Regions from separate parts of the Micromonospora sp. WMMC241 genome, predicted to be linked through region 1. Evidence: predicted binding sites of a transcription regulator. Region 1 holds the regulator's gene; the other holds the start of a gene.

What was found. The regulator HspR, encoded in region 1, represses chaperone genes until heat shock. The targets are predictions, from matches to a motif close to TTGAGTNNNNNNNACTCAA.
Region 2: the regulator HspR is predicted to act here: its motif matches at 4,593-4,611, upstream of lon (endopeptidase La).

The regions. Positions count from the first base shown of each region.
Region 1 is NZ_JAPZBF010000001.1:6,409,998-6,418,608, reverse strand. Features, by position in the region: gene O7598_RS29270 (ABC transporter) at 1-231, opposite strand, end outside; gene dnaK (molecular chaperone DnaK) at 443-2,320, shown strand; gene grpE (nucleotide exchange factor GrpE) at 2,370-3,122, shown strand; gene dnaJ (molecular chaperone DnaJ) at 3,202-4,389, shown strand; gene O7598_RS29250 (heat shock protein transcriptional repressor HspR) at 4,414-4,854, shown strand; gene O7598_RS29245 (hypothetical protein) at 5,138-5,344, shown strand; gene O7598_RS29240 (hypothetical protein) at 5,970-6,398, opposite strand; gene O7598_RS29235 (cation:proton antiporter) at 6,568-7,779, opposite strand; gene O7598_RS29230 (cation:proton antiporter regulatory subunit) at 7,785-8,285, opposite strand; gene O7598_RS29225 (hypothetical protein) at 8,391-8,594, shown strand.
Region 2 is NZ_JAPZBF010000001.1:2,704,013-2,712,623, reverse strand. Features, by position in the region: gene O7598_RS12550 (DEAD/DEAH box helicase) at 1-1,445, shown strand, start outside; gene O7598_RS12545 (hypothetical protein) at 1,499-1,999, opposite strand; gene lon (endopeptidase La) at 2,234-4,570, opposite strand; gene O7598_RS12535 (histone-like nucleoid-structuring protein Lsr2) at 4,804-5,151, shown strand; gene O7598_RS12530 (hypothetical protein) at 5,471-6,817, opposite strand; gene O7598_RS12525 (DUF2726 domain-containing protein) at 7,066-7,932, opposite strand; gene O7598_RS12520 (DICT sensory domain-containing protein) at 8,070-8,611, shown strand, end outside.

The DNA of each region.
Region 1 (8,611 bases):
CAGGTAGTCGTCGAGCTGGTCGGTCAGGCTGCGGGCCGCCTGCCGGGCCGACTCGGCCGACGGCAGCGTCAGCGGGAAGCGAGCCGCGTCGATCGCGGACCGCAGGCCGGCGAGCGCGGCGGGCAGACCGGCGGCGTCTCCGGCCTGCTGGTTCTCGCCGTGGGTGGTTCCGGTGCGGGCTGCGACGGCGGGCGCGCCGGCACGGGTGGCGGGATCGCCATGCGTCGTCACCGCTAAAGCGTGCCCGACCGACGCAAGGTAAGACAACCGGACGGTAATAACGGTCAGGTTGCGCCGAGTCGACTCAACCTCGACTTGCGGTTTGCCGAGGGCGTGGCACTATTGAGTCAAGTTCACTCAACTTGTGGTGCGGCCGCCTTCCGGGCGACCCGCCTGGCAGGTCGTCTGACCTGCTCACCCGTTACGAAGCGAGGAAGCGAACATGGCACGTGCGGTCGGCATCGACCTCGGCACGACGAACTCCTGCGTCAGCGTTCTCGAGGGCGGTGAGCCCACCGTCATCGCCAACGCCGAGGGCTCGCGGACGACTCCCTCGATCGTCGCGTTCGCCCGCAACGGCGAGGTGCTCGTCGGTGAGGTCGCCAAGCGCCAGGCGGTGACCAACCCCGACCGGACCATCCGCTCGGTCAAGCGGGAGATCGGCACCAACTGGACCGTCGACATCGACGGCAAGAAGTACACCCCGCAGGAGATCTCGGCCCGGACGCTGATGAAGCTCAAGCGGGACGCCGAGGCGTACCTGGGCGAGCAGATCGCCGACGCGGTGATCACCGTCCCGGCCTACTTCAACGACGGCCAGCGCCAGGCCACCAAGGAGGCCGGCGAGATCGCCGGCTTCAACGTGCTGCGGATCGTGAACGAGCCGACCGCGGCCGCCCTGGCGTACGGCCTGGACAAGGGCTCCAAGGAGCAGACCGTCCTGGTCTTCGACCTCGGTGGCGGCACCTTCGACGTGTCGCTGCTGGAGCTGGCCGAGGGCGTGGTCGAGGTCAAGTCGACGAGCGGTGACAACCAGCTCGGCGGCGACGACTGGGACCAGCGGATCATCGACCACCTGGTGAAGACGTTCCGCGGCGAGCACGGCATCGACCTCTCGCAGGACAAGATGGCCATGCAGCGGCTCAAGGAGGCGGCCGAGAAGGCCAAGATCGAGCTGTCCGCGGCCACCACCAGCAACATCAACCTGCCGTACATCACCGCCGGCTCGGCCGGCCCGCTGCACCTCGACGTGACGCTGAGCCGCGCCGAGTTCCAGCGCATGACGCAGGACCTGCTGGACCGCTGCAAGGGCCCGTTCGAGCAGGCCGTCAAGGACGCCGGGATCAAGGTCTCCGACGTCGACCACGTCATCCTGGTCGGCGGTTCCACCCGGATGCCGGCCGTCACCGACCTGGTCAAGCAGCTCACCGGCCGCGACCCGAACAAGGGCGTCAACCCGGACGAGGTCGTCGCCGTCGGCGCCGCCCTCCAGGCCGGCGTGCTCAAGGGCGAGGTCAAGGACGTCCTGCTGCTCGACGTGACCCCGCTGAGCCTGGGCATCGAGACCAAGGGCGGCATCTTCACCAAGCTCATCGAGCGCAACACCACCATCCCGACCAAGCGCTCCGAGGTCTTCACCACGGCCGACGACAACCAGCCGTCGGTGCTGATCCAGGTGTTCCAGGGCGAGCGGGAGATCGCGGCCTACAACAAGAAGCTCGGCACCTTCGAGCTGACCGGCCTCCCGCCGGCGCCGCGCGGCGTGCCGCAGATCGAGGTCACGTTCGACATCGACGCCAACGGCATCGTGAACGTGCACGCCAAGGACCTGGGCACCGGCAAGGAGCAGAAGATGACGATCACCGGCGGCTCCTCGCTGCCGAAGGACGACATCGAGCGCATGCGCCGGGACGCCGAGGAGCACGCCGACGAGGACAAGCGTCGCCGCGAGGAGGCGGAGACCCGCAACGTCGCCGAGGCGCTCCAGTGGCAGACCGAGAAGTTCCTCGCCGAGAGCGGCGACAAGCTGCCGGGTGAGAACCGTGACCAGCTCAACGAGGCGCTCGGCGAGCTGCGCAGCGCCCTCGGCGGGCAGGACATCGACAAGATCAAGGCCGCGCACGAGAAGCTGGCCCAGGTCTCCCAGCAGGCCGGTTCGCTGCTCTACGCCCAGCAGCAGGAGGGCGAGCCGGGTGCCCAGGGCGCTCCGGGCGCCGGTGCGGCCGGGCCGGGTGCCGGCGCCGGTGCGACCGGTGGCCCGCAGGCCGGCGGCGCCGACGACGTGGTCGACGCGGAGATCGTGGACGAGGACAAGAAGTGACCTTCGGTCCCCGGACACGACTCGCACGGCAGAGGGATGAGGTAACCGCATGACGGACAAGCCACGAGCGGCCGACCCGGGCTCCACCGGGTCGGCGCCGGGTGGCTCCGCGGGCGCCGGCAAGGACACCGGCGACGAGCCGCGGGTCGTCATCCGCGACAAGCGAAAGCTCGGCAAGGTGACCGAGGAACCCGCGAACGACGCCTCGGCCGCCGACGCCGCCGCCGACGCGCCCGCCGAGGGGCTGGTCGAGGAGGCCGAGGTCGTGGTCGACGAGATCGTCGGCGAGGCCGAGGTCTCCGGGCCGCCGGTGGTCGACTCGCCCGCCGAGCCGAGCGGGGAGAGCGGTGGCACGACGGCCCCGCTCGGGGCCGAGCTGGAGTCGCTCCGCTCCGACCTGGAGGAGCGCACCCGCGACCTCCAGCGGGTCTCGGCGGAGTACGCCAACTACCGCAAGCGTGTCGACCGCGACCGCAACCTGGTCCAGGAGCAGGCCACCGGCGGGGTGCTCACCGCGCTGCTGCCGATCCTCGACGACCTGGACCGGGCTCGCGAGCACGGTGACCTGGTGGGCCCGTTCGGCAGCGTGGCCGAGCAGCTCACCGGGGCGCTGGGCAAGTTCGGCCTGACCGCCTTCGGCGAGCAGGGCGACCCGTTCGACCCGACCCGGCACGAGGCGGTGGCCCACCAGACCTCCGCCGACGTGACCGAACCGACCTGCGTGCAGGTCATGCGCCGGGGCTACCAGCTCGGTGAGCGGCTGCTGCGGCCGGCCCTGGTCGCGGTCGCGGACCCGGAGTAGTGCCGACCCGTGACGTCCCGCCCGCCCCTGTCGGGCGGGCGGGACGACCGGGATTCGACCCGTGGAAGGGGGTGGACCGGTGAGTTCCAAGGACTGGATCGAGAAGGACTACTACGCCGCGTTGGGCGTGGACAAGTCCGCCTCCTCGGACGACATCAAGAAGTCGTACCGAAAATTGGCCCGGGAGTCGCACCCGGACCACAACCCCGGCGACACCGGGGCCGAGGAGCGGTTCAAGACCGTCTCCGAGGCGTACGCGGTGCTCGGCGACGAGAAGAAGCGGCGCGAGTACGACGAGATGCGGTCGCTCTTCGGCTCGGGGGCCTTCCGGCGCGGCGCCCGCGGCGCGGGCCAGCCCGGCGGCGCGCCGTTCGACGTCTCCGACCTGTTCGGCGGCGGTGGCGCCGGCGGCGCCGACAACCGGTTCGGCGGCGGTGGCTTCACCGACCTGTTCAGCACGATCTTCTCCGGCGGTGGCGGTGGAGGCGCGGCCCGTCCGCGCGGCCCGGCCCGCGGCCGGGACGTCGAGGCCGAGGTGGCGCTCGACTTCTCCGACGCGGTCCGCGGCGTCACGCTGCCGCTGACCCTGCGCGCGCCCGGGGTCTGCGACACCTGCCACGGCAACGGCGCGAAGCCGGGCACCCAGCCGGTCTCCTGCCCGGTCTGCCACGGCGCCGGGGTCACCACCCGCAACCAGGGGTCGTTCAGCTTCTCCGAGCCGTGCCGCAACTGTCAGGGCGTCGGCACGATCGTCGAGGAGAAGTGCCCGGAGTGCCACGGCACCGGCGGGGTCACCAAGACCCGCACGTTGACCGTGCGCTTCCCGGCCGGGGTGGCCGACGGGCAGCGGATCCGCCTGGCGGGTCGGGGTGAGCCCGGTGAGCGGGGCGGCCCGGCCGGGGATCTGTTCGTGCACGTGAAGGTCCGCCCGGACGAGCTGTTCGGGCGCACCGGGGACGATCTCACCCTGAACGTCCCGATCACGTACGCCGAGGCCGTGCTCGGCACCGACCTGCGGGTCCCGACCCTGGACGGCACCGTGACGCTGCGGGTGCCACCGGGTACTCCCGCCGGACGGGTGCTGCGGGCCCGGGGCAAGGGCGTCGTACGCAAGGACGGCCGCGCCGGTGACCTGCTGGTCACGCTGGACGTGGTGGTCCCGGCGACGGTGTCGGACGAGGCGCGGGCGGCGCTGGAGACCTTCGCGGCGCAGACCCCGCCCGCCGCGCGGGAACATCTCGAAGCGCGGGTACGTCGATTCAGTTGACGGCGGCAGCGGAGGTGAGCGGGCATGTCGGAGGAGTACGTCGGGTCGGGTGACCCGGCCTACGAGGCCAAGATCTTGATGATCTCGGTGGCCGCGCGGATGGCGGGCATGCACCCCCAGACGCTGCGCCAGTACGACCGGTTGGGCCTGGTGCAGGCCGGCCGGGCGGCCGGTGGCGGCCGGCGGTACAGCGTCCGGGACGTGGTGCTGCTCCGCGAGGTGCAGCGCCTCAGCCAGGACGACGGGATCAACCTTGCCGGGGTGAAGCGGATCATCGGGCTGGAGCGGCTGCTGGAGGAGGCGCAGCAGCGAGTGGCCCGGCTGGAGGCGGAACTGGACGCCGCATACCGGCGGATCACCGAGCTGGAGTCGCTGGGCGGCTTCGCCCGCGGCGACCTCGTGCCGACCAACCGCACCTCCACCGCGCTCGTCGTCTGGCGTCCGCGCCGCGCCCCCGACCGCTGACGCTCGCGGCTCGCTCCGCTGAAGGCCGGCACGCGCCCCACTGTCCCGGGGCCCGTGCCGGCCTTCTGCCTTCCTTGTAGCGGCTCTCGGGCCGCTTCCGCCCCCGCTGCTGCCGGGCCTCACACGCCACGGGTGTCTCCCGGGCCGCTGAGATCCGGGGCCGTCCACCCGTGTCGGTCCGCGCGGAGGTTGCGGAAAGTGGGAGTGCGGCGGCGCGGGTTCCACTACGCTTTCGATCAGGGATAAATGCCCCGAAACGGAATCCGGGCTGGCGGGGGGAGCCATGGCGGAACCGGCGAAGAAAGTAGCGGAACGGGCGGAAGAACGGCTGGAGAAGGTGGCCGAGAACGTCAAGGAGCGGTTCGACCGGGTGACCGAGGGCCGCTTCAGCGACAAGGTCAAGGAAGGGCGGTTCGCCGACCAGACCGACCACGGAGTGGACCGGGCCAGGGACGACGAGCGCCGGAAGAAGCAGGGCGGATCGACCTGACGACGATCCGCCGACGTGCGGGCCGGGACCCACGGGGGGTCCCGGCCCGTTCGCCATGTCGTGCGGCCGCCCACCCTGCCCACGAGCGGAACGGCATGGGTGTGTCAGGGCCGGGCCGGCACCCACCGCGTTCCACTCGGGCCCCACTTCGGCCGTGGGTGGAGCGGCATGGGTGTGTCGTGTGCTCATGAGGTTCCCCCGACCGTCGGACGACCCGCTCAAAGGAGGCGCCCCCGACACGACGCCCCGCGACGCAGCTCTCACCTCCCCGCGCAGCCCGCACGACCACCCCCCACCCCGCTGACGCCCGAAGCCTGACCAGGTGGAAGCGCACGCCAGCCGGTTGATCAAGGACTTTCTGTCGGAGTCGATCTCCAGGGCGCCGCAAACTCCTTGATCAAGCCCGAGGAGTGCTCGGGTGGGCGGCCGAGTGGTGGGAGCGGGTCGATCATGAACCTGGCGGCATCGGGTGGAGATCGACAAGGCGGTCAACTTCATGATCACCGCTTCGGGGGCGCGGGCCGCCCGCCCTCAGCGTCGATCTTGGAGTTGTGGCACCTCGTTCATCGCCGCAAAGGGGATGTTTTGGGCGCCACAAGTCCAAGATCGGCAGGGCAGAGCAGGGCTAGAGGCGGCGGTTCTCGCGGACCAGGCCGCCCTCGCACCAGTCCCGGTAGACGAAGAGGTCGGGGCGGGCGAGCAGCACCCGGCTGTTGTGCGCCCAGTTGCGCATCAGGTCGTCGCCGGCCCGCTCGGCGTGCTCGACCAGCTTCCGGAAGCGCCGTTTCGGGTGCGCCCGGAAGTTCGTCCGGATGCCGTCGGCGGCGTAGATGTAGAGGCAGTGCAGCGCGAACCGGCGGGCCGGGCAGTTCTGGTCCATGGCCAGGTCGAACAGCGTCTGGACCAGGTGGTCACCGGCGACCAGCAGGTCCCAGTCCGGCGGCATGGAGGTCAGCGGCACCGAGTCCGGCTGGTAGGCCCAGGCCCGCAGCTCGGCGGGCGAGGGGTCGACCGGGTTGGCGAAGCCGTGGAACGTCTCTTCCTGCACGCTCACCGGCCGACCTTCCGCAATCGCTGGCGGGGGCGCTGGCCACCCGCAGATGCTGCCTGCTGGGGCGACACGTTAACGCGGTTGGGCGGAGCAGTGGTAGACCTTCCCGGGATCAATTTGACAACCGTTGGCCGGGCCGGGCCGCTGAGTCGCGACTCCGGCCCGGCCGAGGTCAGTCGCCCACCCGTACCTGGGCCGCGGCCCGGGTGGCGGCGGCGCGCTGGCGCAGCCACTGCTTGAACCACGGCGTGTCCGGCAGCCGGGCGAGCAGCGGCCCGGTCACCACCGTGATCAGCACGTACGCCGTGGCGAGCGCGGCCAGCTTGGGCTCCACCGGGTAGATGGCCGAGACGGCCAGCCCGGCGATGACGATGGAGAACTCGCCGCGCGGGGTGAGCGCCAGGCCGGCCCGCCAGCGGCCGGGCTCGGCGATCCCGGCCCGACGGGCGGCCAGGTAGCCGGTGGCGACCTTCGTCGCCATGGTCACCACGGCCAGCAGCAGCGCGGGCAGCAGCACCGGCGGCATGTCCAGCGGGTTGGTGACCAACCCGAAGAACACGAAGAAGACCGCGGCGAAGAGGTCCCGCAGCGGCGAGAGCAACTGGGTGGCGTGGTGCGCGACCGGGCCGGACAGCGCGATGCCGACCAGGAACGCGCCGACCGCGGCGGAGACCTGGAGCTTCGCCGCGAGGCCGGCGACCAGCAGGGTCAGGCCGAGCACCCCGAGCAGGAGCGCCTCCGGATCCTTGGCGGAGAGCGCGGTGGAGATCAGGTGGCCGTACCGGATCGCCACGGCCAGCACCACGACCACGGTGAGCACCGCGACGGCGAGCGCGAATCCGCCCTTCACCAGGCCGACCCCGGCGAGCAGCGCGGTGACCAGCGGCAGGTAGAGGGCCATCGCCAGGTCCTCGATCACCAGGACGGAGAGGATCACCGGGGTCTCCCGGTTACCGACCCGGCCCAGGTCGCCGAGCACCTTGGCGATCACGCCCGAGGACGACACCCAGGTGACGCCGGCGAGCACCACGGCGGCCACCCAGCCCCAGCCGAGCAGCAGCGCGAAGGCGAAACCGGGCAGCGCGTTGAACACCGCGTCGATCAGTCCGGCCGGCGCCGCCGACCGGAGGTTGCCCACCAGTTCGTTGGCGCTGTATTCCAGGCCGAGCATGACCAGCAGCAGAATCACGCCGATCTCCGCCCCGACGGCGAAGAACTCCTCGCTGGCGTTCAGCGGCAGCAGGCCACCGTGGCCGAACGCGAGGCCGGCGAGGAGGTAGAGCGGGATGGGCGAGACGCCGACACGACGGCTCAGCCGGCCCAGCAGGCCGAGCAGGAGCAGCAGCGCCCCGACCTCGATGAGCAGGATGGTGGTTTCGTGCATACGCGTCAGCCGTCCGGATCGGTCTCGGCGAGGATCGCTGTCACGCCGTCGAGACCCTGACGGGTGCCGACCACGACGATCACGTCGCCGGATTCGAACCGGAAGGTGGGGTCGGGCGAGACGTTGACCTCGCCCTGACGCAGCACGGCCACGATCGACGCGCTGGTCCGGGTGCGTGCCTTGGTGTCGCCGAGCCGCCGACCGACGTACTTGGAGCCGGCCGGGATCACGATCTGCTCGGTCAGCAGCCCGGCGGCCTGCTCGCGCAGGCCGGAGAGCTGACCCAGCATCAGCGACGCGCCGAGGATGTCGGCGAGCGCCTCCGCCTCGTCGTCGGTCAGCGGTATGTCGTGCTGACAGGAGTCGGGATCGTCCGGGTCGTAGAGGACCAGGTCGCGGCGGCCATTGCGGTGGGAGACCACGCCGAGCCGGCGGCCGGATTCCGTCATGAGGTCATGACGTACGCCGATCCCGGGTAAGGCGGTCTGTTCGACACGTACTCGCACGCGGGTGAGGCTACCTCTGCCGGGCACGTGGTGGTCGGCGGGCCGCGTCACCTCCCGGAGACTCCCGTCGATTCGGGCTCCGGCTCCGACCTGGCCCGGGCCAGGATGCTCGGTCGCACGGCCGGCCAGTCGCTGGGTTTCCTCGCCGTGGTCGAGTTGGGCGGGATCACCGTCTCGGCCGAGGACGACCAGTGCGTACGCCACTGGGTGTTCTGCGACCGCAAGCTCGACGGCGGCCGGCGCTGCGTGCTGCGCGCCGACCACGTGACGCCCTGCGCCGCACGCCTCCCCGGACGCCGAAGTCGCTGACGACTGGGTGCACCTGT
Region 2 (8,611 bases), 3.7 Mb from region 1:
TCTCCGAGGCGTTCCACCGCTACGGCAAGGACCTCGGCGCCCGGGTGCTGCCGATCTACGGCGGCCAGCCGATCGGCCGGCAGCTGCGCGCCCTCGACCACGGGGTGGACGTGGTGGTGGCGACGCCCGGGCGCGCGCTCGACCACATCGCCCGGGGCACGCTGCGGCTGGGCTCGCTGGCCACCGTGGTGCTGGACGAGGCGGACGAGATGCTCGACATGGGCTTCGCCGAGGACATCGAGGCGATCCTGGAGCACGCCCCGGAGGGCCGGCAGACGGTGCTCTTCTCGGCCACCATGCCGGCCCGGATCGACGGCCTGGCCCGGCAGCACCTGAGCGACCCGGTCCGCATCCGGATCGAGCGCGAGCGCCCGGTGGCCGGCGCGGCGCCGAAGGTGCGGCAGAGCGCCTACCTGGTGGCCCGGGCGCACAAGCCGGCCGCGCTGGGCCGGGTGCTGGACGTGGAGTCGCCCACCGCGGCGATCGTGTTCTGCCGCAGCCGGGAGGAGGTGGACCGGCTCACCGAGACGATGAACGGCCGGGGTTACCGGGCCGAGGCGCTGCACGGCGGGATGAGCCAGGAGCAGCGGGACCGGGTGATGGGCCGGCTGCGCGGCGGCACCGCCGACCTGCTGGTCGCCACCGACGTGGCGGCCCGGGGGCTGGACGTCGAGCAGCTCACCCACGTGGTGAACTACGACGTCCCGTCGGCGCCGGAGGCCTACGTGCACCGGATCGGGCGGGTCGGCCGGGCCGGTCGAGAGGGGGTGGCGATCACCCTCGCCGAGCCGCGCGAGCACCGGATGCTCAAGACGATCGAGCGGGTCACCGGCCAGCGGATCACCATCGACAAGATCCCGACCGTCGCCGACCTGCGTACCCGGCGGTTCGAGCTGACCCAGGCCGCGGTGCGGGAGGCCCTGCTCGAGGACGACCTGGAGCCGTTCCGGGCGGTCGTCGAGTCGCTCACCGACGAGTTCGACCTGATGGAGGTGGCGCTCGCCGCGGTTCGCCTGGCGCACGAGGCCACGCTCCCCGGCACCGCCGATGAGGAGGAGATCCCGCAGGTCGCCGTCCGCGCCAACCGGGACGGCCGGCCCGGGTCCGAGGGTCGGGACCGGCGCGGCAGCGTACGCGCGCGCGGCGCCGGCACCACGCAGGTCTTCATCGGCCTGGGCCGGCGGGCCGGGGTGCGTCCGCAGGACCTGGTGGGCGCGATCACCGGCGAGACCCGGGCCAGCGGGCGCGACATCGGCTCGATCGAGATCGCGGACCGGTTCTCGCTGGTCGAGATCCCGCAGGCGCTGGCCGACGAGGTGATCGCCGGGCTGCGCGGCAGCACCATCAAGGGCCGCAAGGCGACCGTCCGCCGCGACCGGGACGGCGAGGGCGACCCGGGTGGCGAGCGCCGCTTCGAGGGCCGGGACCGGCGCGACCGTCGGTGACCGCGCGCCGGATCGGCCCGACGGGGGCGATCCGGCGCGGTGCCGTCCGACGGTCAGGTGCAGTTGCGGATGGACCAGACCGGGTCCCAGTTCTGGGAGCCGGTGCCGGTGCCGGTGAAGGAGTTCACCACGTTGCCGGTCTGGCCGTAGAAGGTGACGGTGGGGCCGCCGGTCTGGGAGTTGACGTAGAAGCCGGCGCCGTGCCAGTTGGCCAGCGAGTAGCGGGCGCACGTGAAGAGGTCGAAGATCTTCCAACTGGCCGTGGTCGGGTCCCAGACGAACGTGCAGAGGTTGCCGCTGGCGCAGGTGGCCGGTTTCCCGGCGGCCACGTGCCGCACCTGCCGGGCGGCCGGCGACACGGTCGGGGCCACCGCCTGGAGGCGCACCTGCCGCGCGGCGGCCGGCGCCGTCGGCAGGGTGAACGCGTGGTCACGGCCGGGTGGCCCGCCGGGTCTGGCGGATGCCGGAGCGGCCAGCACGAGGACGCCGGCGAGGACCACGCCGACGAGCAGCGCGACCCGGCGGATCAGGCTCAGGGAGGTGGTGGTGGACATGGGCTGCCCCTTTCCGAAAGCTGTTCCCGAATTCGACCCCGATGCGGGTCATATTCACCGCCGGGCCGAATAACCGCAGCTTAGGACGGCTTCCCCCACCCCACCAGGCCGGTATGTCGACAGTTTCAGAAACTGCACGACCGCAATTGCACGCCGAATTCCGCTCGCGTTTTCCGGCGTCCGCCGAACCCCCGCCACCGGTGCGGCGACGGGGGTTCGACGGGCAGCGGTCGGTCAGGCCGCGGCGAGCGGCTGGCCGCCGAGGCTCTGCGCGTCCACCTCGGCCGGACGCAGCGCCAGCGCGAGCACGTCGGCGACGTCGGCGAGGGTGTGCACGGTCAGCGCCTCCCGGACCTCGGCCGGCAGGTCGTCCAGGTCCGGCTCGTTGCGCTTCGGGATGATCACCTCGGTCAGGCCGGCCCGGTGCGCGGCGAGCAGCTTCTGCTTCACACCGCCGATGGGCAGGACCCGTCCGGAGAGGGTCACCTCGCCGGTCATCCCGAACTCCGGCCGCACCGGGCGGCCGGTGACCAGGGACGCCAGCGCGGTCACCATGGTGATGCCGGCGCTCGGGCCGTCCTTCGGCACCGCGCCCGCCGGGAAGTGCACGTGGATCCGCCGCCCGGCGAGGGCATTCGGGTCGATGCCGAGGCGTCGTCCGTTGGAGCGCAGGTACGACAGCGCGATGTGCGCCGACTCCTTCATCACGTCACCGAGCTGACCGGTGAGGGTCAGGCCCGGCTCGCCCTCCATGCTGGTGGCCTCGATGAAGAGCACGTCGCCGCCGGCGCCGGTGACCGCCAGGCCGGTGGCCACGCCGGGGACCGCGGTCCGCTCGGCCGACTCCGGGGTGAACTTCGGCCGGCCCAGGTAGCGGGCCAGGTTACCGCTGTCCACGCGGACCGCCGCCGGGTCGGACGCCAACGCCACCGTCACCTTGCGCAGGATCTTGGCGAGTGCCCGTTCGAGCTGCCGGACGCCGGCCTCCCGGGTGTACTCCCCGGCGATCAGCGCCAGCGCCTCGTCGGCCACGGTCACCTCCTCGGCGGTCAGCCCGGCCCGCTCCCGCTGCCGGGGCAGCAGGTGGTCGCGGGCGATGGCCACCTTCTCGTCCTCGGTGTAACCGTCCAGCGTCACCAGCTCCATCCGGTCCAGCAGCGGGCCGGGGATCGCCTCCACCACGTTGGCGGTGGCCAGGAAGAGCACGTCGGACAGGTCGAGGTCGACCTCGAGGTAGTGGTCACGGAAGGTGTGGTTCTGCGCCGGGTCGAGCACCTCCAGCAGGGCCGCCGCCGGGTCGCCGGAGTAGCCGACCGCCAGCTTGTCGACCTCGTCGAGCAGCACCACCGGGTTCATCGAGCCGGCCTCACGCAGCGCCCGCACGATCCGGCCGGGCAGCGCGCCGACGTAGGTGCGCCGGTGGCCCCGGATCTCCGCCTCGTCGCGCACGCCGCCGAGGGAGACCCGGACGAAGTTCCGCCCGAGCGCCCGGGCGACCGACTCGCCGAGGCTGGTCTTGCCGACACCGGGCGGGCCCGCCAGGGCGAGCACCGCGCCGGAGCCGCGCCCACCGACCACGCCGAGGTTGCGCTCCGCGCGGCGGTTGCGCACCGCGAGGTACTCCAGGATGCGCTCCTTCACGTCGGCCAGGCCGGCGTGGTCGGCGTCGAGCACGGCCCGCGCCGCGGCCAGGTCGGTGTTGTCCTCGGTACGCGTGTTCCACGGCATCTCGAGAACGGTGTCCAGCCAGGTGCGGATCCACCCCGCCTCGGGCGAGGCGTCGCTGGCCCGCTCCAGCTTGCCGACCTCGCGCAGGGCCGCCTCGCGGACGTCGTCCGGCAGGTCCGCGGACTCGACCCGGGTGCGGTAGTCGGCGGAGCCGTCCGGCTCGTCCTCGCCGAGTTCCTTACGGATCGCGGCGAGCTGCTGCCGGAGCAGGAACTCGCGCTGGGACTTCTCCAGCCCTTCCCGGACGTCGCTGTTGATCTGCTCGGTGACCTCCTGTTCCGCCAGGTGCTCCTTCACCCAGCCGACCAGCAGCTCCAGCCGGGCGGTGACGTCCGGCGCGGCGAGCAGCTCGGTCTTCTGCGCCAGGCTGAGCCAGGGGGCGTAGCCGGCCGAGTCGGCCAGCTCGGAGAGGTCGGTCATCCGCTCCATCGCGTCGATGACCTGCCAGGCGCCGCGCTGCTGGAGCACCGAGGTCATCAGCGCCCGGTACTCGCGGGCCAGTTCCCGGGCCCGGCCGGCCGGGGCGGGCTCGTCGAGTGCGGTCGCCTCGACCCAGAGGGCCGCGCCAGGGCCGGGCACGCCGGAGCCGATGCGGGCGCGGGCGAGACCGCGGACCACGGCCGCCGGCTCGCCGCTGGGCAGCCGGCCCACCTTCTCGATGGTGGCGACCACGCCGACCGAGCCGTACTCGCCGTCGATGCGGGGCACGGCCAGCAGTTCCTTGTCGCCGGTCGCGCGGGCCGCGTCGACCGCGGCCTGGGTGGTCGGGTCGAGGGTCACCGGGATGACCATCCCGGGCAGCAGGACGGCGTCGGTCAGGGGAAGTACCGGAAGAGTTGCCATCGAACACCTGCCATCACGTTGGTTGAGCGTGCCTGACTCAAGTAACAAACCGTGCCCCTTGTTCCGGCCTGTGACCCAGGACACACTCCGACCGCCGCCACCGATGTCCCCCTTTTTCGCCGTCCACGGATTCCGCGACCCGCCGAATGGCACTGGGCGGGTATTGTTGCGAAATTACCGCTTGGTAGGTCAAACTCTTAGCCACACCCCGCCCGACACAGGGAGTAATGGCGATGGCAAGGAAAGTAATCACCGTTCTGACCGACGACCTCGACGGTGGAAAGGCCGATCGGACCGTCGAGTTCAGCCTGGACGGCGTGGCATACACGATCGACGTCTCCGACGAGAACGCCGGCGTCCTGCGCAAGGCGCTCGACCCCTACATCAACGCTGGCCGGCGCATCGGCCGCGGACCCGTCGACGCCGGCCGCACCACCCGGCGAGCCGCCCGGCCGAGCACCTCGGGAATGGACCGCGAGCAGAACCGCGCGATCCGCGAATGGGCAGCCAAGAACGGCCACGAGATTTCCGAGCGGGGCCGCATCCCGGTCTCCGTGGTGGAGGCGTACAAGAACCGCTGAGCCTCCCGGTCAACCGTCGGGCGCCCCCGGGGTCACGCTGAGATGTCGGCGTGACCCCGTTCTGCTTTTTCCGGTCGCCAATTTTCATCCGGCCGGATCGTCGTGGCACGAATTTTCTTCCGCCCTCACCCGGCGCGAGGCACACCGTTCCGGATGCCGCCCGCGCGCGGATGCCTTTCGAGCTGATATCAGCGACGACTCAGCTCCCAAAGGCCGCCGCGAGGAGAGTCCCCGCCCGCCCCGATGTCGCTCCGGCGCCGGGAGACGGCGAGAGCCGCCCGAGGTCCTCCCCGGGCGGCTCCGCGTCGTCGTCGTTCGGTCAGTTGACCTGGATGCGCACCACGTCGATGGCCGGGGTCTGGTTGGCCCGCTCCATCATCGGGATCCGGTGGGAGCCGTCGCCCGCCCACACCGAGCACTGGGCCAGGCCCGAGTCCGGCAGGCCGGGGATCTGGATCAGCACGTCGTCCGGCTGGCCCCCACCCTTGCCGTCCTCGGTGGCGACGAAGAAGGCGGGCACGTCCTGCGGGTTCGGGGGCTGCCGGGTGCTGCCGAGCATCCGGCACGCGGTGTGGAAGTGGCCGCGGACCAGGCCCTGGTCGTTGAGCAGCGAGCTCTCGATGTAGTAACCACCCTGCCCGGCGGCGAGGAAGCGGTCCCGCACCAGGTTCTTCGTGGTGACCCGGAGGGTGAACGGCTGGTTGCGCTGCACCTGGTTCGGGAACTGGGTGATGAGCAGCGACGGGTTGTTCGCCGCGGCGCCGACCTCGCCGAAGGAGGTGCTCACGCAACGGTTGCCGTTCTGGAAGCCGTTGTGCGCCTCCAACTGGCTGTTGGTGCAGTCCTTGGCCAGCGCCTGCAGGCCGCCGCCGTTCTGGCCGCCGCCGTTGTTCCCGCCGTTGTTGCCACCGTTCTGACCACCGTTGTTGCCACCGGTCTGGCCGCCGTTGTTGCCACCGGGCTGACCGCCGTTGTTACCACCGGTCTGGCCGCCGTTGTTCCCACCGTTCTGGCCACCACCGTTGTTGGCGCCGCCGTTGTTGCCACCGTTCTGCGCGTTGTCGGCGAGGGCGCACTGGGCGAGCTTGTCCAAGCCCTGCGGGCGCTGGCCGCCGCGACCGATCGCCGTGGCGATCCGGTTCAGGGTGGCGGTCCGCTTGTCCGCCAGCGGACGGAGGATGGCGTTGTTGATGAAGTTGCCACCGTTGCGGCCGTCCGCCGCGAGCCGCCGGTTCGCCTCGGCGATCTGGCTGTCCAGCAGCGCCAGGTTGCGGTCCACCTCGGCGCGGGCCCGGTCGGGCACCTGCGGCAGCTTGCTCTTGACGTCCGGGCAGGTCACGGTCGGGGTGCCGGCACCCGCGCCGCCCGCGTTCGTCTGCTGACACTCGGCCGCGGACATCTGGCCGTCGCCCCAGTGGTTACGCACCCAGCGGCCGTTCTGCCAGGTGCGGGTGGTGCTGCCCTGACCGCCCGGAGCGGTCGCCCCCGGGCTCGAGGCCACGCAGGACGCCGAGGCGGCGCGAGTGGTCCTCCGCTGGTCCTGGGCGGACGAGATCTGGGTGACGGCGACGATGCCGCCGAAGACGGCGAGCGTGCCGACCACGGCCAGCACCCGCTTGCTCCGCGCGTTACCGGATGACCGGCGCGCCCGTGTGGACCTGCGCATCGAATTGCTCTCCTTCTCGATCCGGTAGTTGACTGGTGATCCCGGCGGATTTCCTCGGGGTGGGATCACTGCGACGCCGTGGTCGCGCGTCAATGGCCGACGATGCCCTCTCCGCACCGTCTCCGCGCCGTCCGGGCGCGGCGGAAGATCTGCGTCCATTCCCGCTTAGGTACGGAGCGCCGTCGGCGAAGGTTCAACCGGAGATCGGAAAAAAATCGAGCGCCCGGCCGGCGGCCGGAACGGGCGGATCAGTCGGCGCAGAGATGGTCGAACGCGAAGCCGCCGTCGAAGGAGTCCCGTCGGGCGGCGAGCCGTCGCACCTGCCCGCGCAGGTCGTCCCGGTCCACCAGGGACGTCGCGTCGGCGTCGAGGTCACGCAGCCGCTCCCCCAGGGCCATCGCGGCCAGGTCCTCCGCGAGCCGGCCCGGCTCCACCCCGCAGGAGAAACCCCGGGACGTCAGCCGCACCCGCTCCACCAGGCAACGGCCGGGCCGCACCTCGACCCAGCCCCAGCCCTCCGCCGGCCCGTCCGTCCACCGCACGTGCAGGCCGCGCACGATCGGGTCGGCCAGCCGGCCCGCCACGTACGCGCCGACGGCCTCGGCCCGGGCCAACGCGCCGAGGTCGTTGACCGGACCACGCCGACCGTCCGGCAGCCGGCCGACGATGTCGCGGAACCCGACCGTGTCCCCGCCGTCCGGGTCGGTGCCCTCGGCGTAGGCGCGCGCGTCGAGCACGTATGCCACGAACCGGCGGACCTGGTCGCCGCCGCCGAGCGTCGACGACTCGACCCGCAGCAGCGGCAGGCCCACGGCGGCGCAGACCGCGTCGGTCAACCGGTCGGCGCGGCGGGCGGCCGAGCCGTCGGGCGCGGGCGCGCCGAAGCGCACGGCGAACCGCGGCAGGCCGGTGTCGGCGGCGCAGGCCACCAGGTCGAGGCGGGCCCGTCCGGCGGTGCTCCACTGACTGCCGGTGATCCCCGGTGGACGGCCCAGCGCCAGTTCGGCGAGCCGCCGGTCGGCGTACCCGACGTGGCCCGCGTGCGCCAGGCGCGGCGCGGCGCCGGACCGGATCGGCCGCAACCAGGAGGCGGCCACGCTGCCGGTGCTCGTCATCTCGCCACAATCCGTCCGTCGCCTGCGTCGACGTCCGAGTGTAGGGCGTCGATCATGGTGGCCGCCTCGGCGGTGCGGCGGAATCCGGCCGCCCGACGGGCGGTGCGTCGCCGAGTCCGGCGATCTAGGCTCGGCGGGTGCACAGCGGACTGACCCCGGAACGTTTCACCAAACGCAGTCTCGTCGCCGTCTCCCACGCCGTCGAGCAGGCCGCGCTGGCGGAGGCCGAGGACGGCCCACTGGTCGTCCTCGCGCTCTTCCAGCGGCTGCCGTACTTCGAGCGGGAGCGGGCGGTCTACCGGCGCATCGCCGGTCGGGCGGCCGTCACCGTGGTCGGCATGGTCGGCGGTCCCCCGCCGGACCTGCCCGACGGGGTGTACGCCGTGACGCTGGACGAGACGGAGGAACTGGCCCGGGAGTGGAGCGTGGTGGCGCTGACCCCCCGCTTCGGCGCCTCCCTGGTGGCGTACGACCGGGGTGAGGTCACGCCGGCCGCGACGCTGGAGGCCGGCCGGCTGTTCGAGGGCCGCTGGGGGTTCCGCCGGGACGCGGCGCTGCACGAGGTGATCCGGCTGCGGGAGCGGCTCGCCGAGCGGCTGCCCGGCCCGGCCCGCTCGGCGCTGGACGAGGCGGTCGCCCGGGTGCGCGACATCCCGGCCGGTCCCGGCGAGGCCCGCGC